Regions from separate parts of the Stappia quadratibracata genome, predicted to be linked through region 3. Evidence: predicted binding sites of a transcription regulator. Region 3 holds the regulator's gene; each other region holds the start of a gene.
The links. Region 3 encodes PhoB, which activates phosphate uptake and scavenging genes when phosphate is short. Its sites were predicted from a motif close to TGTCATNNANCTGTCAT; they were not measured.
Positions count from the first base shown of each region.

Region 1: a site for PhoB is predicted at 2,269-2,285, ahead of phnC (phosphonate ABC transporter ATP-binding protein). Genes of this name have one in related genera too.
Region 2: a site for PhoB is predicted at 4,947-4,963, ahead of H7H34_RS19665 (DUF2794 domain-containing protein). Genes of this name have one in related genera too.

Region 1 is NZ_JACMIA010000001.1:3,772,668-3,779,802, reverse strand. It holds gene H7H34_RS16955 (alpha-D-ribose 1-methylphosphonate 5-phosphate C-P-lyase PhnJ) at 1-82, shown strand, start outside; gene phnK (phosphonate C-P lyase system protein PhnK) at 88-864, shown strand; gene phnL (phosphonate C-P lyase system protein PhnL) at 867-1,598, shown strand; gene H7H34_RS16940 (DapH/DapD/GlmU-related protein) at 1,609-2,229, shown strand; gene phnC (phosphonate ABC transporter ATP-binding protein) at 2,352-3,203, shown strand; gene phnD (phosphonate ABC transporter substrate-binding protein) at 3,281-4,186, shown strand; gene phnE (phosphonate ABC transporter, permease protein PhnE) at 4,268-5,125, shown strand; gene phnE (phosphonate ABC transporter, permease protein PhnE) at 5,127-6,473, shown strand; gene H7H34_RS16915 (DUF1045 domain-containing protein) at 6,598-7,135, shown strand, end outside.
Region 2 is NZ_JACMIA010000001.1:4,378,062-4,385,196, forward strand. It holds gene H7H34_RS19645 (ABC transporter permease) at 1-114, shown strand, start outside; gene H7H34_RS19650 (hypothetical protein) at 277-1,032, shown strand; gene H7H34_RS19655 (Bax inhibitor-1/YccA family protein) at 1,271-2,056, shown strand; gene H7H34_RS19660 (S8 family peptidase) at 2,304-4,361, shown strand; gene H7H34_RS19665 (DUF2794 domain-containing protein) at 4,526-4,924, opposite strand; gene H7H34_RS19670 (GNAT family N-acetyltransferase) at 5,446-5,967, shown strand; gene H7H34_RS19675 (NAD(P)H-dependent oxidoreductase) at 5,998-6,576, opposite strand; gene H7H34_RS19680 (TetR/AcrR family transcriptional regulator) at 6,677-7,135, shown strand, end outside.
Region 3 is NZ_JACMIA010000001.1:1,041,751-1,048,885, forward strand. It holds gene H7H34_RS04770 (substrate-binding domain-containing protein) at 1-94, shown strand, start outside; gene pstC (phosphate ABC transporter permease subunit PstC) at 178-1,647, shown strand; gene pstA (phosphate ABC transporter permease PstA) at 1,644-2,996, shown strand; gene pstB (phosphate ABC transporter ATP-binding protein PstB) at 3,049-3,810, shown strand; gene phoU (phosphate signaling complex protein PhoU) at 3,879-4,589, shown strand; gene phoB (phosphate regulon transcriptional regulator PhoB) at 4,727-5,425, shown strand; gene H7H34_RS04800 (GcrA family cell cycle regulator) at 5,569-6,111, opposite strand; gene H7H34_RS04805 (aspartate aminotransferase family protein) at 6,610-7,135, shown strand, end outside.

The DNA.
Region 1 (7,135 bases), 2.7 Mb from region 3:
CGCGGCCGGCCATCGCGGCAGTATGTCGCCGGACGAGGCCTATTCGGGCCATGGCAAGGGCGAAGGGGAGACGGCGCGATGACGATGCTGGATGAAACGCCGCTGCTGAGCGTTGCGGGACTGTCGCGCTATTACGGTGAGCGGGTCGGCTGCCGGGATGTCTCGTTCGAGGTCTACCCGGGCGAGGTGCTGGCCATCGTCGGTGAGAGCGGCTCGGGCAAGACGACGCTACTCAACTGCATCTCGACACGGCTGGAGCCAAGTGCGGGCAGCGTCAGCTACCGCATGCGGGACGGCGAGAGCCGCGATCTCTACCGGATGAGCGAGGCCGAACGGCGCCTCTTGATGCGCACGGACTGGGGCTTCGTGCACCAGAACCCGGCGGACGGGCTGCGCATGACCGTGTCGGCCGGCGCCAATGTCGGCGAGCGGCTGATGGCCGTCGGCGAGCGCCACTACGGCCGCATTCGCGACACCGCCACCCACTGGCTGTCGCGGGTGGAGATCGCCGCCGACCGCATCGACGATCAGCCGCGCGCCTTTTCCGGCGGCATGCGCCAGCGGCTGCAGATCGCCCGAAACCTCGTGACTGGCCCGCGCCTCGTGTTCATGGACGAGCCGACCGGTGGGCTCGACGTGTCGGTGCAGGCGCGTCTGCTCGATCTGCTGCGTGGTCTCGTCAACGACCTCGGACTTGCTGCCATCGTCGTCACCCACGATCTCGCGGTCGCCCGGCTGCTGTCGCACCGGATGATCGTGATGAAGGATGGCCGGGTGGTCGAGGAAGGACTGACCGACCGGGTGCTCGACGATCCGCAGGCGCCCTACACCCAGCTTCTCGTCTCTTCCATTCTGCAGGTGTGACCATGTCCGATCTCGTCAGCCGCGAAGCCGGCACCGTCGCCGTGCGGGCAAGTGCCCTGTCCAAGTCCTTCTGCATGCACCTGCAGGGCGGTCTCGAACTGCCGGTGGTGGAGGGTGCGTCCTTCGAGGTGCATGCCGGAGAATGCGTCGTGCTCGGCGGCCCGTCGGGCGCCGGCAAGAGCTCCATCCTCAAGATGCTCTATGGCAACTATGCCGCAACGGGCGGCGAGATCCTGATCCGCCACGGCGAGGCGATGGTCGATCTGGTTGCGGCCTCGCCGCGGCTGGTGCTGGCCATCCGCCGCGAGACCCTCGGCTATGTCAGCCAGTTCCTGCGCACCGTTCCGCGCGTTGCGGCAATCGACGTGGTCGCCGAGCCGCTGGTTGCGCGCGGCATCGACGCAGCCACCGCGCGGGAGCGGGCAGCTCAAACGCTCGAACGGCTCAACCTGCCGCAGCGTCTCTGGCAGCTGCCGCCCGCGACCTTTTCCGGGGGCGAGCAGCAGCGCGTGAACATCGCCCGCGGCTTCATCACCGATCACCCGGTGTTGCTGCTCGACGAGCCGACCGCCTCGCTCGATGCGGCCAACCGGCGCGTGGTGATCGAGATGATCGCTCAGAAGAAGGCGCAGGGCGTCGCGCAGATCGGCATCTTCCACGACGAGGAAGTGCGCGAGGCTGTCGCAGACCGGATCATCGACGTGCGCGGCTTCGCGCCGGCGCGCGCAGCCTGAGGGGCGGGGCATGGCACGACTTTCCGAAACTCCGTTCATCCATCCGACCGCCGAGGTCAGCGACTGCGAGTTCGGCCGCTACACCGAGGTGGATGCGCGGGTCAGCATCAGCGAGACCCGCATGGATGATTATTCCTATGTGATGCGCGACGCGATGATCTGGAACGCGGAGATCGGCAAGTTCGCGAACATCGCCGCCTGCGTGCGGATCAATGCCACCCATCATCCGATGGAGCGGGCAACGCTGCACCATTTCACCTATCGCGCGAACGACTATTGGGACGATGCCGAGCAGGAGGCCGACTTCTTCCGGCGGCGCCGTGCGCTGCGGGTCCGGATCGGTCACGACACCTGGATCGGCCACGGTGCCACCATCCTGCCCGGCGTGTCGGTCGGCGATGGCGCGGTGATCGGATCGGGGGCCGTCGTGTCGCGCGATGTCGCGCCGTACACCATTGTCGGCGGCGTTCCCGCGCGGTTGATCCGGGAGCGCTTTCCGGCGGATGTCGTGGCGCGCATGCAGGCGCTTGCCTGGTGGGACTGGAGCCATGAACGCTTGCGCGAAACGCTCGAAGACTTTCGAAATCTCGATCCTCAGGCGTTTCTGGACCGTTACGAGGCAATTCAGTGAAGTCATAAGCCGGCGCATTGCTTTTTCGGAGCCGGGAAACGTCAGGGAATTGTCATAAAACCGCAGATTCCCTGTCATCTATACAGGATACGCAAGCTTCAATCATCAGGATTGAGGCGCAAATGTTCAAGCTCGACGGTGTGACGCGAAAGTTCGGATTGCTGACCGCGGTGGATGGCGTGACGCTGGACATTCCGGACGGACAGATGGTCGGTGTCATCGGCCGTTCGGGTGCCGGCAAGTCCACCTTGCTGCGGATGCTCAACCGGCTGGTCGATCCGAATGGCGGACGGATCCTGTTCCGCGATACCGAGGTTTCGGCGCTGTCGGGATCCGCTTTGCGCTCGTGGCGGCGCGACTGCGCGATGGTGTTTCAGCAGTTCAACCTCGTGCCTCGCCTCGACGTCGTGTCCAACGTGCTGCATGGCACGCTGAATGCCCGCTCGACGCTTTCGACCGTGTTCAACCTGTTTCCCAAGGCCGACATCCTGCGCGCCATCGACATCCTGGAGCGGCTGGGCGTGGCCGAGCATGCGCTGAAGCGGGCCGAGGCCCTGTCGGGTGGCCAGCAGCAGCGTGTGGCGATTGCCCGCGCGCTGATGCAATCGCCGAAGGTGCTGCTTGCTGACGAGCCCATCGCTTCGCTCGACCCGCTGAATGCCAAGATCGTCATGGACGCGCTCAAGGACATCAACGAGCGCGAAGGGATCACCGTCATTACCAACCTGCACACGCTGGACACCGCGCGCACCTATTGCGAGCGGATCATCGGCATGTCGCTGGGGCGGGTCGTGTTCGACGGCACCGCGAATGAGCTGACAGCCGAAGCGGTGCGCGAGATCTACGGCACCGATGGCGAGGGCAACGAAATCTCCGAGGCCATCACCTCGACCAGCATCACCGCCACGCCGATGCCGGCTGCGGTGGTCTCCCCATCCCCGGCCATGCTGCGGACGGCCTCCGCCTCCGCCTGAGCCGCAGGATCCGGCGCGGCTCTCCGCGCGCGGTCACACGCAACGAACACCAAACGACCTCTTTCAGGAGACGTCATATGCTCAGGAAGCTTCTCTTGGCCGCCACTGCGGTCGCGACCATGTCTGTCGGTGCAACGGCGCAGGAGATCACCGAGTTCCGCATCGGCGTTCTCGGCGGCGAGAACGCCCAGGACCGCCTGGCCTCCAACGAGTGCCTGCGCTCCTATGTGCAGGACCTGCTCGGCGTCGAGACCAAGATCTTCACCCCGGCCGACTATGACGGCGTGATCCAGGGCCTGCTCGGCGGCTCCATCGACCTGGCCTGGCTCGGCGCTTCGGGCTACGCGAAGACCTACCTGACCGATCCGGAAGCGGTCGACGTCGTGCTGGTCAAGACCAACCTCGACGGCTCGTTCTCGTATCACTCCATCGGTTTTGCTCGCAAGGACAGCGGCATCACCTCGCTGGCCGACATGAAGGGCAAGAAGTTCGGTTTCGGTGACCCGAACTCGACCTCCGGCTACCTGATCCCGTCCATCGAGATCCCGCAGCAGACCGGCGCTTCCATGGAAAACGGCGCATATTTCGGCGAAGTGGTCTTCACCGGCGGTCATGAGCAGACCATCGTTGCCGTGAAGAACAGCGATGTCGACGGTGGCGTGACCTGGGCCGACGGCCAGGGCGAGTGGATCGACGGCTACAATTCCGGCGCCCTTCGCAAGGCGGTCGATGCCGGTCTCGTCGATATGAATGACCTGGTCGAGATCTGGCGCTCGAAGCCGATCCCGGAAGGCCCGGTCGTCCTGCGCCGCGCCCTGCCAGCCGACGTCAAGGAGAAGGTCACGCAGCTCCTGAAGGACCTGCACGGCAAGGATCCGGAGTGCGCCTACAACGTGGCCGCCGGCGAGACCGCGGGCTTCGCCCCGATCACCCACGATGCCTACGAGTCGATCATCGCGGTCCGCAAGGCCAAGAGCAACTGATCGACTGATCTTCGTGACAGCCGGGCGGGACCCTTGGTCCCGCCCGTGCGCTTTGGCCCATGCCAATGGTAGCAGGACTTCATGACGGACACGGCTTCCGCTAGGTCGGGCGATATCCGCGCCGACTATCTCGCCCATGCCCGCCAGCGGCAGATGTACAGCGGCATCCTGCTGCTGGTCTTCACCCTGCTGATGGTATCGGGCTTCCAGCTTGCCGATGCCCGCAATGCCGGCGGCTTCTGGACCGGCATCCACCAGTTCTTCGACTTCCCGTCCGAGGTGGTGAGCGAGGCGATTGCCAAGGCCGGCAACCTGCCGGGCCTGATGTGGACGTTTCTGCCGTCCCTGATCGAGACCATCAACATTGCCGGCGTGGCGACGCTGATCGGAGCCTGTGGGGGCGCGCTGCTGTCGCTGCTGTCGACGCGCGGGCTGGCGCGGTTTCCCGCGCTGATCCCCGTGTTCCGGCGGCTGATGGATGCGATGCGGGCGATCCCCGAGATCGTCATCGCCCTCGTGCTCATCTTTCTGCTCGGCGGCGGGCCGGTGCCGGCGATGATCGCCATCGCCTTCCACACGACGGGGGCACTGGGCAAACTGTTCTCGGAAGTAAGCGAGAATGCCGACCGCAAGCCTGTCGAGGGGCTCGCCTCGGCGGGCGCGAGCTGGAGCCAGTCGATGTGGCTCGGCGTGCTGCCGCAGGTCCTGCCGAACTGGCTTTCCTATGCGCTCCTGCGCTTCGAGATCAATGTGCGTGCCTCCGCCATTCTGGGTTTCGTCGGCTCTGGCGGCATCGGTTACGACCTCAAGACTGCGATGCAGTGGGGGCAGGGCCGCTACGACCAGGTTGTCGCGATCTTCCTGCTGCTCTTCGCCACCATCGTCGTCATCGACCAGGTTTCGAGCCATTTCCGGCACAAGCTGGTGAAGGGGCACTGACATGGCTGCCATGATCTCCACAGCGCAGGCCGGCTCGCTCGGCGACGCGGCGGTTGCCGCCTTCGACCGCAAGCGGCGGCTTGCCTTCACCATCCCTGCGGTGGTTCTCCTCTACTTGGCCTACGTGTTCTTCGCCTTCGACATTCCGGGCATCGTCGCCAATGCGAGGACCGACAATGCGGCGATCCTCCTGTCCGACTTCTGGAGCCACAAGACCCATGTCACGCGGGACAACCGCACCGGCGACGTCACCGTGGCCATCGAAGGCGAGAACAAGGGCACCTATCCGCCCGGCCGTCTGCCCGACTGGGTGGGCATGCATGATGGCGTCACGCGGATCGATCTCGGCGAGGGCTACGAAGTCGTCTACGAGGGCGAGGGCGCGCGTTTCACCGTTCCCGATTACGGCGTGATCCGCGTCGAGCCGGAGGGGCGGGGCATCCGTCTGGAACTGCCGGAGGGCGAGGTTCCGGGTTGGATCAACGCATCGTCCGCCCGCGTCACCGCGACGACACCGCAGGGGCGGTTCTCGATGACCCGCAACCGGACCGAGACTTTCCGCTACGAGCCGGGCTGGGAGCTGTTCTTCTTCACGCTCGACAGCCCGTTCAGCGGCCGGTCGGTGTCCGAGCTGGCAGGTCTCGCCGTCTCGGGCGAGCGCATCGATCCGGCAAGGCCGAACATCGCCTACATGCTTTCGGAATTCTGGACCAACAAGATGTGGCGGCACGGTGACGTCGCCTGGGCTCTGTTCGAGACGGTACTGATGGCGTTCCTGGGAACCATGGGCGCGGCGCTGGTTGCACTGCCGCTCGCGTTCCTCGCCGCGTCCAACTTCACGCCCGCACGGATCGTGCGCTTTGCGCTCAGGCGTGTGTTTGACTTCGTGCGCGGCGTCGACGGGCTGATCTGGACCATCATCCTCAGCCGCGCCTTCGGGCCCGGTCCGCTGACGGGATCGCTGGCGATCCTGATGACGGACACCGGCTCCTTCGGCAAGTTGTTCTCGGAGGCGCTGGAAAACATCGACCGCAAGCAGGTAGAAGGTGTCCAGTCGACCGGCGCCTCGCCGATCCAGCAGGCGCGCTTCGGCGTGATGCCGCAGATCGTGCCGGTGCTGCTCAGCCAGGTTCTCTACTTCCTGGAATCTAACACGCGCAGCGCCACCGTGATCGGTGCCATCGTCGGCGGCGGTATCGGCCTGCTGCTCACCCAGGCGATCATCACCCAGAAGGACTGGGAGGAGGTCAGCTACTACATCGTCCTCATCATTCTGATGGTGATGGCGATGGACAGCCTGTCCGGATGGCTCAGAGGCCTGTTGATCGGTCGGACCGGTCGGACGTAAGTTTGACGGCTTACTGTCGGGGCTGTCCCGGCAGGTCCTGCCCGTCACCGGGGCCGGTGCATGGCGTTGCGGCCCCTGGCGCAGATGTCCTGACCGGCTCTCGGCTCCACGAAAAGCGGAACGTATGCGATACGCGATCTACTTCACGCCCGATGCCGGGCATCCGCTGGTCCGCGCCGCCGAAGACTGGCTCGGCCGCAGCGCATTCGGCCGTACGGTCGAGCCGGCGAATATCGGCGGGTTCTCGCCGCAGGCCCGGGCCGGCCTGATCGCCTCTGCGGTGCGCTACGGCTTTCACGGGACGCTGAAGGCGCCGTTCCGTCTGGCTGCAGGGCGGAGCGAGAACGAACTGGTTGCCGCTTTCGATGCCTTCTGCGGCACGACGCGGCCCATCGCTCCCGTGAGCTTGAAGCTGTCGAACCTCGACGGCTTCTTCGCGCTGACGCCCGCCGGCCCGGTGGACGAGCTGAACGGGTTGGCTAGCGGCATCGTGCGGCACTTCGAGCCGTTCCGGGCGCCTCTTACCGAGGCGGAGATCGCGCGCCGCAGGCCGGAGAGGTTGTCGCCGCACCAGCGGGAGCTGCTCGAGAGCTGGGGCTACCCCTATATTTTCGACGCATTCCGCTTCCACATGACGCTCAGCGGCCGGCTGGACGGCGAGA
Region 2 (7,135 bases), 3.3 Mb from region 3:
GTGACCGCCTTCGGCGCGGCCCTTGCCGCACTCGTGCTGACGGTCGGATTCGGCCTGATCGGCACCTGGCAGGTGCTGGGACGCAAGCCCGCACCGGTGCTGCGCAACCTTTGATCGGACGTCGGGGAACGGGCGGGGGAGCGCACCCGCCGCCCACCCGTTCTCCCCAGGCGCGCGGCAAAAGGGTTCCAATACACGCATATCGCGATAGTCTCGCCGGGATCCGGCCTGCGTCTTGCGGGCATGGATGACATGAGATCCCCGGGGGACAAGAACATGACGAAGACCCGCCTGCGCGCCGTGCGCGCCGCCTTTCTCTCTGCCGCCATCGCTCTCACCGGCACTGCCGCCCAGGCCGAGTCGCCCTTCCACACCGGCGTGTGGCAGGTCAACGAGCCGACCGGGCCGACCGGCCTCGTGGTCAGCGACTGGCTGGTCTTCGAGGACGGACTGCCCAAGCGCTGGCTCTACCGCCGCGCCGGCACCAACGACCAGAACCAGTTCGACTTCCTCGTCCGCAATATCGGCGAGAGCACCTATGCGCCGGTGCAGATCCGCGTCTATCGGACCGGCGAGCACGAGATGAAGTACACCACCTTCGTCAAGGGCGCCGAGCCGGTGGAGCATCCGGCCAAGCGCCTGTCGATCCCCAACTACAAGAACTCCTGCCTGTCGGTCGAGAACAAGGGCGAGCGCCTGTTCGGCACCTGGTCGGGCACGTCCGCCTCCAGCTTCAAGCGGCTTCGGCTTTCCAAGACCAAGCTGACCATCGACGGCAAGTCCCGCACCGTCGAGGTCGCTCCGGTGCGCGTCGGCCGCCTCGGCATCGTCGAGAACGGCCAGCCCATCGCCTTCCTCACCGATGCAGGCGGCGACTATGCGGTGCTCCAGTGGTTCAAGCCCGGCGTCGACACCGCCACCATGGGCGATCCGAAGAAGGAGATCCTCGACTTCGCCCGCGAGGAGGTCGTACGCTGGCCGGGCGGCACCTGCGATCGGCAGATCCAGTCGCGCCTGAAGGCGATGAAATAGGCGGTTTCGACCGTTAACCCCCGCCGGAAAATGACAGAACGGTAATGTTGGCCGGGCGGATTGCACCTTGTGGGCTGCCCGGCTTGTGCCCATATTCAGGGGGACGTGCGTGCAAGCGGCGCGAAACGCGGCGTTTGCAGGACTGGCACGGGGTTGCGCAAGGGGCACGAAGGCTCTCGGCGCGGCCGGGAGACCGCCCAAAAAGGGCAACCGCATTCAAGGGATAGAGAGGATTTCGATGTCGACCTTCGACCGCAATTCCAACATGAGGTACGCTGCGGCCGGCGCAAACGCACAGGCCGGCGTCTATGATGAGGGCCTGCGCGCCTACATGCTGGGCGTCTACAACTACATGGCCCTCGGCCTCGGCATCACCGGTGTGCTGGCTCTGGCCACTGCCTATTTCGCCACGACGCAGGATCCCGCCCAGGCGGCCGCCACGCTCGGCAACGGCACCCTGCTGACCCAGCTCGGCGTCACGCTCTACGGCAGCCCGCTGAAGTGGGTGGTGATGCTCGCCCCGCTCGCCATGGTGTTCTTCCTCAGCTTCCGCATCCAGTCGATGAGCGCCTCCACCGCCCAGACCACCTTCTGGGTCTATGCGGCGCTGATGGGCGTGTCGCTGTCCTCGATCTTCCTCGTCTATACGGGCGGGTCGATCGCACGGGTGTTCTTCATCACCGCGGCTTCCTTCGGTGCGCTGAGCCTGTACGGCTACACCACCAAGAAGGACCTGTCGGGCTGGGGTTCGTTCCTGTTCATGGGCCTGATCGGCATCATCATCGCCTCGCTGGTCAACCTCTTCCTTGCCTCTTCGGCGCTGCAGTTCGCCATCTCGGTGATCGGCGTGCTGGTCTTCGCGGGCCTGACCGCCTACGACACCCAGCAGATCAAGGAAATGTACCATTCGGGCGACGGCTCCGAGATTGCACGCAAGAAGTCGATCATGGGTGCCCTGCGCCTGTACCTCGACTTCATCAACCTCTTCCTCATGCTGCTGCAGCTGTTCGGCAACCGCGAGTAATCGCGAGCCGAACACGCTTCGGACAGTTCGACGAGGGCGCGGCGAAAGCCGCGCCCTTTTCGTTTGTCCCTTTGGCAGCGCCCCCCGACCGCCCGGTTTGCACAGCGTCCGCCGCCGCCTTCACTGCGTCCATTTTTGCAGCGCACGGCCGCAAACCCCTGTTTTTCAAGGGGGACCCCGATTGACGGGACCGGCCCCGGCAAGATTATCTCGCCCCGTTCTGAACTCCCCTCACGGAACGGATCCCATGTCCTGCGTTGCCAGAAGACTTGCCCGCGCTATCCGCGCCTCCACCTGCCTGACCGTCCTTCCCCTTGCCGCAGCCGCCTGGACGCCGGCCGCCGCCGACGAATACTCGGCCCAATGGGGCCTTGGCATGATCGGCGCCCGCATCGCCCACGAGCGCGGCTGGACCGGTCGCGGCGTCACTGTCGGCGTCGTCGACAGCGGCATCATCGCCGGCCACCCCGACCTTGAGCCCAACGTCACCCCGCAGTCCTTCAGCGGCCACACGCTCGGCCCGTCCGACGGCGATGTCGTCGGCCACGGCACCCATGTCGCCGGCACCATCGCCGCGCTCGCCAACGGCGTCGGCATGGTCGGCGTCGCCCCCGGCGCGCAGGTGACCTCGCTGCAGCTGTCCGGCCCGACCGGCGACATCGACGAGACCCGTCTCGACAGCATCGCCGCCTCGGCCATTTCCTACGGCCTCGACCAGGGCATCGAGTTCTTCAACAACTCCTGGGGCTCCGACCCGATGATGCCGGAGGGCGGCAGCGACCTCGAGACGGTCCGCACCTACTTCCTGAACGAACGCCCGCAGATGATGGCGACCTTCCAGCGCGTCGTCGACCAGGGCGCGGTGCTGGTCTGGGCCAACGGCAACGACGGCTTCCCGAGCGTTGCGCTGGAGCCCGGCCTGCCGCACATCTTCCCCGAGCTGCGGGCCAACTGGCTGTCGGTCGCGGCCGTCGGGCGCGACGGCACGCTCGCCGACTATTCCAACCGCTGCGGCCTTGCCATGACCTGGTGCCTGTCGGCGCCGGGCGGCGGCGACGACCAGGATGCGGACGGCATCTACTCGACCTCCAACACCGGCGGCTATGTCAACATGTCGGGCACCTCGATGGCCGCCCCGCATGTGACGGCGGCACTCGCCATTGCCCGCGAGATGTTCCCCGATGCGCCCGCCACCGAGCTGGCGCAGCTGGTGCTGGCGACCTCGCGCGATGTCGGCGCGCCGGGCATCGACAGCGAATACGGCTGGGGCCTTCTCGATCTTGCCAACCTGACCGCCACGCGCGAGGGCAGCACCGCCTCGGTGTTCAGCCAGTCGCAGACCGCCCAGGCCTCGACCCTGTCGCAGATCGCCGGCACCATCTCGAACCTGGCCGCCGCACACGGATCGGGCAAGGCCATGCCCGGCACGGTCAGCCTGTCGAGCCATGGCGCCGCCCCCGGAGAAGCCGCCCGCTACCGGCTGTGGGGGTCGATGCTCGGCAGCTTCTCCGGCACCTCGGCAAACGCCGGCTCCCCCGGCAGCATCAGCCGCACCGGCGGCATGCTGACCGGTATCGACGTCACGCTGGCCGACGGCATCGGCGGCGGTGTCGGCATCGGCTTCACCTCGGGCAACAGCCAGGGCGGCGGCAACACCGCGCGTGCGACCGGCCTACATGCGGTGGCCTATGGCAGCTACTCGGCCGGCGGCTTCTTCGCCGACGCGGCCGGCGGCCTGACCCGCTTCGAGACGAGCCGCACCCGCAACGCCATTGCCGGCGCCGGCGGCGCCGTCGCCTTTACCGGATCGAGCAACGCCGTCGATGTCGGCGCCTGGTCGAATGCCCGCGTCGGCATGACCTTCGAGACGATGGGCGCGACCGTGCAGCCCTATGTGCAGGCCCGCCTCGTGCATCAGTGGCTGGGCAGCTCGACCGAGACCGGCGCCGGCGTCTTCTCGCTTGCCGCTCCGTCCGCAAATGCCAGCCAGTTCGATGCCGGCGCGGGTGTGCGCGTTGCCGCGCCCGCGATGGCGCTCGGCACCGTGGCAACGGTCGCCCCGGTGATGGACGTTGCCTATGCCCGGGCCATCGGCTCGCTCGGCGACCGCCGCAACGCCACCATGCTGGGCGCCCCCGTCACCGCCACCGGCAACGGAATCGGTCGCGACATCGCCCGCCTGTCGGCCGGCGTCGAGGTCAATTCCGCGACCAACGGCCTGTCCGGCACGCTCACCTATGCGGGCGAATACCGGGCACGCGCCCAGTCGCACGCCCTGGCCGCGCGCATGTCCTACAAGTTCTGAAGGTTCGACGGTTCCGTGCTCGCAATCCCTGCGGCACTTCCTTGCGGAGGCCAGCCTGTCTGGCCTCCGCCTTTTCTCATCAGTTGGGGCCAGCCTGTCTGGCCTCCGCCTTTTCCTCGTCAGTTGGGGCCGACCTGTCCGGCCAGCGCCTTTTGCTCGCCGGTTCACACCAGGCTGAGGTGACGCTTCTTCTCGAAGACCTTGAGCACCTGGGCAAGGTCGCCGCCGCGCTTGAGGATCACACCGCCCGTGCCGACCACGGCATAGGCGCCCTGCCGCTTGGCGTTGCGCGGCACTTTCTCGATGCGGAACAGCGGCATTTCGGAGCTGCGGCGGAAGACAGAGAACACCGCCCGGTCCTTCAGGTGGTCGATGGCGTAATCCCGCCATTCGCCCGAGGCCACCCGGTGGCCATAGACCCGCAGGATCAGATCGAGTTCGCGCCGATGAAAGGAAACAAGCGCGGGGACAGGCGGTGCGCCGGGACTGCGGGCAGTCGCAAGGCCGGAGATCGGCGCCGGCTCCGCCCCGGCCCTGGATGCGTCTTCATCGAACTCGCTCATCGCGCCTTCTGCCTCGCCGCCCTGTCATCCGCCTGTCATGATGGGCCGCCCTCTTCGCCTTTTGCAAGTCCCGGCGGCGGAGCGGGCGCGCGCAGGCGCATTCAGCCCGGCGCAGGAGCACGCCAGGCACCTTGCCAAGACCTTGCAAAACATGGCGTTTCGGCCTCCCTGGGGCCCCTCGCCGGGCCTTTTTCGAGGCCCGTGTCGATTTCATAGTTTCGCCCCATTGCAGCCCAGACGGTGCCATCTTGACCGGCGAAATTCGCATCGTTGCATAAGGAACTGACGACAAGGCTTCGGTACGCAACAGCCCCCCAGCCCCCCGGGGTTTTGTCGCAGATGTTCCCCGGTCCGCAAGGACTGAGACTGCAACCGGAAGGGCCGGCTCCAACGCCGGCCCTTTTCCGTTTCTGCAGCTCCCCTCCCCGCTTCTCCGCGTTTTCCACCTCGTGCACGACTGGCTGTGACCTGGTCATGCGCAACGGCTTTTGTCCGCCGCCGAAGGGCGCTATCATGGTTCCATGAGTATCGGCCTGACAGCCCTGCGCCCAGCGCGCCACGACGATGCCGAAGCGCTCGCCACCATCCACGAGGATGCCTGGCGGTCGACCTATCGGGGTATCATCGACGGCCTGGAACTGGAGCGGATGATCTCCCGCCGCGGGCCGAAATGGTGGCGTACCGCCTTGTCGCGCGGTGTCCAGATCCAGATCCTGCAGGTCGCCGGCATTCCCGCCGGCTATGCCACCTGGGGCCGCAGCCGCATGCGCGAGCTGCCCTTCGAGGGCGAGATCTACGAGCTCTATGTCCGGCCGGACCATCAGGGCCTCGGCTTCGGCAGCGAGCTGTTCACCGCCACCCGCGCCGCCCTGACCCGCGCCCGTCTCGACGGCCTTGCCATCCGGGTGCTCAAGGACAATGACGAGGCGGTCCGCTTCTACCAGCGACGCGGCGGCCAGATCCTGATGACCAGCCGCGAGCGCATCGCCCAGACGACCCTCGATCTCACGGTCTTCGGCTGGTTCCCCGAAGAGCGTTACTGAACGCCTCGACCCAAGGGGCTGCTGCCGCGCTCAGGCCACCTCCCCGTATTTTCCTGCCTTCTCGATCCAGCCCTTGCGCTTTTTCTCGTCCGAGCCCTGCACCGGCGCGAAGGTGCGGAAGCGCACGGGCGAAAAGCCGCAGAACTCCAGGATCTGCTTGCGCATCGCCCGGAAGCCGGGCGTCCACAGCAGGAAGCGCAGGTACCATGGCGGCGTGTCGGAGGTGACCAGCACTTCGGCCGAACGCCCCTTCAGCAGCTTTGCCGGCACCATCTGGCCGGGCTCGTAGCGAAAGGCGTAACCGGGCAGCAGAACCCGGTCGATCAGCCCCTTCAGCTTGGCCGGCATCAATCCCCACCACAGCGGATGCACGATCACCAGATGCTCGCACCAGGTGATCGCCGCCTGCACCTCGGCAAGGCACGGCTCCAGCACCTTTGCCGGCTTGAAACCCGGCCCCATGTCCGGGTCGAACTGCATCTGCGACAGGCGCAGCAGCTTCACCTGATGTCCGGCGCGCGTGGCGCCCTGGACATAGGAGGCGGCCAGCGCCCCGCACAGGCTGTCCGGACCCGGATGCCCGTCCAGCACGAGAATACGTTTCGCCATTGTCGGCTTTCCTGTTTCGTGACTAAAGTTGACCGCGGTCAAGAATTGATGCCGTATTTTATGACCACGGTCAATAAATGAATCCACAAGAAGGCACACCATGGTCGGACGGCCCCAGAAGCGCACCCGCGAAACCCGTGACAGGATCCTCGCCGAGGCGGCCCGCCTCTTCTCGGGCCAGGGGTTCGAGGCGACCAGCGTCGATGCGATCGCCGAGGCAGCCGGCGTTGCCAAGGCAACGGTCTTCGCCCACTTCGCCGACAAGACCAGCCTGCTGATCGCCGCGCGCACGGCCGATCTCGAGCAGCTTGAGGTCGCCATGCGCGCCCATGTGGCCCGCACGCCGATCGGCGAGACCCGCGACTACATTGCCGGCATCTTCCGCCCCTGGCTGGCGCTCTACCGCTCCGATCCGGACTTCGCCCGCCTCTATCTCGTCCAGTCGACCCTGCGCGACGGCCCGTGGACGCGGCTGTTTCTCGGCGTCTGTCAGGCGATGGAAGAGTGCGCGCTCGAGGGGTTTCGCCGGCTGTCGCGCGAAGGGCGCCTTGTGCGCGGT
Region 3 (7,135 bases):
GGACGGCCCGCTGGCCCAGTACGGCCTGGTCTCCGACCCGGAGCTGGCCAAGGTCCAGGAAGCGGTCGCCTCCGAGACCACGCTCACGCACTGAGCCGGTCGGACTAGCAAGGGGGCGGCGCCTTTCAGGGCTTTGCCGCCCCCTTTTTCTTCCCCGAGCTCCGGATTTTCAGCCTCATGTCCTTGCCGCTGATCGTTCTCGTGATACTTGCCCTTGCGGCGGCCGGCTTCGTTCTGGGTCGCGGCCGGGCGATGGCCAGCGCCGGCGGAGACATCCGCCTGCTGCATTCCCTTCCCGGATATTATGGCTGGAACGTTGCGCTCGCCGCGATGATCCCGGCCTTTCTCGCCCTCGTGCTCTGGCTTGCCATCCAGCCTGTGGTGATCAACGGCCAGGTATCGTCGATGATCTCGCAGGCTTCCATCGACCAGAGTTCTCTGGACCTGGTGATGAGCGACGTGCGCCGCGTCGCCGAGGGACTTGATACCGCGGTCGCCGCCGGCGCTCTCACCTCCGAGCAGGCGGGATCGATCCGCACCGAATTCACCGACGTGCGCGACCGTCTCGGCCAGGTCGGCGTCGCACTCGGCTCGGACGTGACCTCCGAGACCCTGCACGCTGCACAGCGCTACCGCGAGTTGTCCGGCCTTGGCGACCTCGGCCGGGCCATCGTGGTTCTCGGCCTTGCCGTTCTCGGCGCGGCCTGGGCCTGGCAGCGCTCCAACAAGGATTTTCGCGCCCGCAACTCCGTGGAGCGGGTCGTGCGTTGGATCCTCATCGCAGCCGCCTCCATCGCCGTCCTGACGACCGTCGGCATCGCATTGTCGCTGATCTTCAACACGGTCGAGTTCTTCCGCCTCTACCCGGCGGCCGACTTCTTCTTCGGTCTGACCTGGAGCCCGAGCTTCGGCGGCGGCTCCGAGCTCGGCATCGTGCCGCTGATCTGGGCAACGCTCTACATCTCGCTGATCGCCCTGGCGGTCTCGGTTCCCGTCGGCCTCTTCGCGGCGATCTATCTCTCCGAGTATGCCACCCCGGCTGTCCGCGCCGTGGCCAAGCCGCTGCTGGAGGTGCTCGCCGGCATCCCCACCATCGTCTACGGCCTGTTCGCGCTGCTTACGGTCGGCCCGCTGCTGGTCGACGTCTTCGGCAATGGCGGCCTGCTCGGCGTCAACTGGATGGCCGGCGGCACGGCGGTCATGACCGCCGGTCTGGTGATGGGCATCATGCTGATCCCCTTCGTCAGCTCGTTGTCCGACGACATCATCAACGCCGTTCCGCAGGCCATGCGTGACGGCTCCCTCGGTCTCGGCGCCACCCATTCGGAGACGGTGAAGCAGGTGATCCTGCCGGCCGCGCTTCCGGGCATCGTCGGCGCCATCCTGCTGGCCGCCTCGCGCGCCATCGGCGAGACCATGATCGTGGTGCTGGGTGCGGGCGCCGCCGCCAAGCTGAGCCTCAACCCCTTCGAGGCGATGACCACCGTCACCGCCAAGATCGTCAGCCAGCTCACCGGCGATGCCGACTTCGCCTCCCCCGAGGCCTTGGTCGCCTTCTCGCTGGGCATGACCCTCTTCGTGGTCACGCTGGGGCTGAACATCTTCGCGCTCTACATCGTGCGCAAATACCGGGAGCAGTACGAATGACCGACACGGCCATGAGCTATCCCGCGGGCAAGGAAGCCGGGCAGGCCGTCCGCAAGAAGACGTCGCTGCTCGAGGTCGACGCCCTGACGCGCCGCCGCAATGCCGCCGAGAGCCGCTTCAAGATCTACGGCATCGTTGCAATCCTGATCGGCCTGTTCTTCCTGGTGGCGCTTCTCTACGCCATCTTCAGCAACGGCCTCACCGCCTTCAACCAGACCTTCGTCTCCGTTCCGGTGACGCTGGAAAAGAGCGCGGTGGAGCAGGCGGAAGCCTCCATCGTCAAGACGTCGCGCTACAATGCGATGATCGACCAGGCTCTCGTAGCGGAGCTGGGCCGCGCCGGCATCTCCACCGACATGAAGCCAGCGGACTTGCGCAAGATGCTGTCCTCCGGCGCCGCCGCCCAGGTGCGCAGCTTCGTGCTCGCCAATCCGGGCCGCATCGGCGAGACGGTGACGTTCGAGCTGCTGGCCTCCTCGCGGGTCGACGGCTACCTCAAGGGACGCGTCACCCGCGAAGCGCTCGTCAACGACAAGAACCTCGATGCCGCCCATCTCGACCTGGTCGACCAGATGGCGGACAAGGGCGTCGTTGAGAAGCGCTTCAACATGGACTTCATCACCGGGTCCGACGCCTCGGACTCGCGTCCCGAGCAGGCCGGCATCGGCGTGTCGATGATCGGCTCGCTCTACATGATGCTGGTGGTGTTGTTCCTGTCGCTGCCCATCGGTGTCGCCGCCTCGATCTATCTTGAGGAATTCGCACCGAAGAACCGCTTCACCGACCTGATCGAGGTCAACATCTCGAACCTGGCGGCGGTGCCTTCCATCGTCTTCGGTATCCTCGGCCTTGCGGCGTTCATCCAGTTCGCACACCTGCCGCAGTCGGCACCGATCGTCGGTGGCCTGGTCCTGACGCTGATGACGCTGCCGACCATCATCATCTCGACGCGTGCCTCGCTGAAGGCGGTGCCGCCGTCGATCCGCGATGCAGCGCTGGGTGTCGGCGCCTCCAAGATGCAGTCGGTGTTCCACCATGTGCTGCCGCTGGCCGCACCCGGCATCCTCACCGGCACCATCATCGGCCTTGCCCAGGCACTCGGCGAGACCGCGCCGCTGCTGCTCATCGGCATGGTCGGCTTCATCGCTTCCAACTACCCCGGCAGCCTCGCCTCCGGCTTCCTCGATCCGAACTCGGCCATGCCGGCCCAGATCTACGAGTGGGCCAAGCGCGCGGACCCGGCCTTCTACGAGCGGGCATGGGGCGGCATCATCGTCCTGCTGCTGTTCCTCATGACCATGAACATCGTCGCGATCATCCTGCGCCGTCGTTTCGAGCGTCGCTGGTAAGGGGGCTTTCCAAGCCATGAACCAAATGACCAAGCCTGAGAAAGTCGCCGCCATGAACGAGGCCAAGATTTCAGCCGAGAAGGTCCAGGTCTTCTACGGCGACACCCACGCCATCAAGGATGTGAGCATCCGCATCGAGGAGAAGACGGTCACCGCCTTCATCGGCCCGTCGGGCTGCGGCAAGTCGACCTTCCTTCGCTGCATCAACCGGATGAACGACACGATCGACGTCTGCCGCGTCGAGGGCAACATCCTGATCGACGGAGAGGACATCTACGATCCCAAGGTCGACCCCGTGCAGCTGCGCGCCAAGGTCGGCATGGTGTTCCAGAAGCCGAACCCGTTCCCCAAGTCGATCTTCGACAACATCGCCTACGGCCCGCGCATCCATGGCCTGGCCCGCAACAAGGCGGCGCTGGAGGAGATCGTCGCCTCCAGCCTGCAGAAGGCCGGCCTGTGGAACGAGGTGAAGGACCGCCTCGACGAGCCGGGCACCGGCCTGTCCGGCGGCCAGCAGCAGCGCCTGTGCATTGCCCGCGCCATCGCCGTCAGCCCGGAAGTGATCCTGATGGACGAGCCCTGCTCGGCCCTCGATCCCATCGCCACCGCCAAGGTGGAGGAGCTGATCGACGAGCTGCGCGAGAACTACACGATCGTCATCGTCACCCACTCCATGCAGCAGGCCGCCCGCGTCTCGCAGCGCACGGCCTTCTTCCACCTCGGCAACCTAGTCGAGGAAGGGGCGACGAACGACATCTTCACCAACCCCCGGGACAAGCGCACCCAGGACTACATCACCGGCCGCTTCGGCTAGTCTGGACCAGCCGCGGGAACAGACGGGATGACGCGTGCACCTTGCCGCGCCCCGAATGGAGAAGAGACATGAGCCAACATACCGTTTCGTCGTTCGACGAGGAGCTGAAGGAAGTCGCCGGCCGGGTGTCGGAGATGGGCGGCCTCGCCGAGATGATGCTGAACGATTCCGTGCAGGCCCTGGTGCGCATGGACAAGGAGCTTGCCCGCCGCGTGATCGCACAGGACAAGCGGGTCGATGCCCTGCAGTTCGAGATCGAGGAGCAGGCGATCCTGATCATCGCCCGCCGTCAGCCGGTCGCCAGCGACCTGCGCGACGTGATCTCGGCGATGCGCATCTCCAACGACCTTGAGCGCGTCGGCGATCTCGCCAAGAACGTCGCCAAGCGCGTCATCGCCATCGAGGGTACCTTCGACTCCAAGAAGTTCGCCCTCGGCGTGGAGCACATGACCGAGCTCGCCCAGAGCCAGCTCAAGGATGTGCTGGATGCCTATGCCGGCCGGGACGGCGTGGCGGCGGCCTCCGTGCGCGACCGCGACGACGAGGTCGACGCGCTCTACACTTCGATCTTCCGCGAACTCCTCACCTACATGATGGAGGATCCGCGGCAGATCTCGGTCTGCGCCCATCTGCTGTTCTGCGCCAAGAACATCGAGCGCATCGGCGACCATGCAACCAACATCGCCGAGAACGTCATGTACATGTCGACCGGCGTGCTGCCGACCGACGAGCGTCAGAAGGTCGACGAGACCGGCATCGAGACCGATACCGCGTCCTGAGGACGCCCTGGCAACCTGACGATGGCGCGGACGGCCCTGCCGTCCGCCGCCGCTGACAACGAGAGCCGGCAAGGCGGCGCGAGCGAAAAGCCGCGCCGATGCCTCCCGGCCGGGTCGATTGGACAAGGGTATCCGACATGCCGAAGGTCCTTATTGTCGAGGACGAAGAGCCTCTCATCATGATGCTGCGCTACAATCTCGAGGCCGAGGGCTACACGGTCGAGACCTGCATGCGCGGCGACGAGGCCGATCTTCTCCTGCGCGAGAGCCAGCCGGACCTGCTGCTTCTCGACTGGATGCTGCCGGGTCTGTCCGGCATCGAACTGTGCCGCCGCCTGCGCTCGCGTGCCGAGACGGAACGTCTGCCGGTGATCATGCTCACCGCCCGCGGCGAGGAACAGGAGCGCATCCGCGGCCTTGCCACCGGTGCCGACGACTATGTGGTGAAGCCGTTCTCGATCCCGGAGCTGATGGCGCGGGTGCGCGCGATGCTGCGCCGGGCAAAGCCGGAGGTCGTCTCCTCGCTGCTGCGCGCGGGGGATCTGGAACTCGACCGGGAGACCCACCGGGTGCGCCGCTCGGGCCGCGAGATCCATCTCGGCCCGACCGAGTTTCGCCTGCTGGAGTTCCTGATGACCTCGCCGGGGCGCGTCTTCTCGCGCGAGCAGCTGCTCGACGGCGTCTGGGGCCATGACGTCTATGTCGACGAGCGCACGGTCGACGTGCATGTCGGGCGCCTGCGCAAGGCCATCAACCGCGGCAAGGTGCCGGATCCGATCCGCACCGTGCGCGGCGCCGGCTATGCCTTCAACGACCAGTTCGCCGCCGCCTCCTGAAACCCGCAGCTAGCGGAAACGCCTGAGCGGCTGTCGCGCCGTCTATCTGCGAACCGGCACCAGAATGCGAAAAGGCCCGCCGCGGATACCGCAGGCGGGCCTTTCTCGTAACTGCGCCCCCGGAAACGGGCCGGGGCGTTGCCTCAGCCGTTGGCGACGTTGCGGTCGCGGCGGCGGTCGCTCGCCGGCTGGTAGGCGATGCGGCAATGATAGGTGCAGTAGGGAACGCCCGGGTTCGACGGGTGGCCGCAGAAGTAGAAGTCTTCCTTGGTCGGGTCGCCGATCGGCCATTTGCAGGTCCGCTCGGTCAAGGTCAGGATCGTCGCGCGCTTGGCGATCGGCACCAGCTCGGCAACCGGCTTGGCCTGCGGCGCGGGAGCCGCGACCGGAGCGGTCTCGATCTTCAGCGCGGTGGCGCCCACCGTCTGCGGTGCCGAGGGGGCATTGCCGCCCTGCTGCTGGGTCGCGGCCTGTGCCGCTTCCTCCGCGCCGCCCTTGGCCGGCTTGGTGCGCGCCTTCTGCGCGGGAGCCGCCGCCTTGGCGCGTCCCGACAGGCCGAGGCGGTGGACCTTGCCGATCACCGCATTGCGGGTCACGCCGCCCAGTTCTGCAGCGATCTGGCTGGCGCTCAGCCCGTCGGTCCAGAGCTTTTTGAGAAGGTCGACGCGTTCGCTTGTCCAGGACATGCGCTCAACTCCGTGTTTGATCGGGCCCCGACATCTGGTTAATAAAAGGTTATCGGCACACCGTGAGGGTGCCCCGCTCATTGCCGGATTTTGAGGCTATTGTGAGTCGGATACACGAGATCTCGTATTTCTTGACTGCAAAGCTACAATATGCCGGGTTTGCGGTTCAAGGTGAGGGGGCGATTCACCTGGGGATTGATACGGTTTTCCCCAGAAAAGGCCGTTTCCGGCGACTTTGGTCCTGCCAGCGCCCGAGCGGCGCGCATAGCCAATTCCGTTGACTTTCCCGCGCTCTCCCGGTGTATAACGGGGCTTCCTCGCCGTGCCGCCTCTCGTGGGCGGCATAATTGCTTTCGGCGATGCCTGTCGGCGGTTCTTGCCGCTCTTTGCGGCGGCATGACGGCAGCGTTCCGACAGCAGGCGAGGGGATCGAAGGCGGCTCGCTCCGCCAAGGCATCTCCCCGGCAGGACAGCCGGTCAATGGGAGCAGGTAAGGACATGGAAGGCTCATCTCTCTATCAGACCTACAGCCGCGCGAACCTGGAGTTCGTGCGTGGCGAGGGTGTGTGGCTGGAGACTTCCGATGGCCGACGCTTTCTCGACTGCGCCGCCGGCATCGCCGTCAATTCGCTCGGACATTCCCATCCCGGTCTCGTCAAGGCACTGAAGGACCAGGCCGACAAGCTGTGGCACGTGTCCAACGTCTATGCCATCGAGGGGCAGGAAGCGTTCGCGCGCAAGCTGGCCCAGGCGACCTTTGCCGACCGGGTGTTCTGCACCAACTCCGGCGCCGAGGCGCTGGAATGCGCGATCAAGACCGCGCGGCGCTACTTCTATGCGAAGGGCGAGCCGGAGCGGGTCGACATCATCACCTTTGAGGGTGCCTTCCATGGCCGTACGCTGGCGACCATCGCCGCCGGCGGGCAGGAGAAGTATCTGGAAGGCTTCGGTCCCAAGGCTCCGGGCTTCGTCCAGGTGCCGTTCGGCGACCATGAGGCGTTGCTTGCCGCCATCGGCGATACCA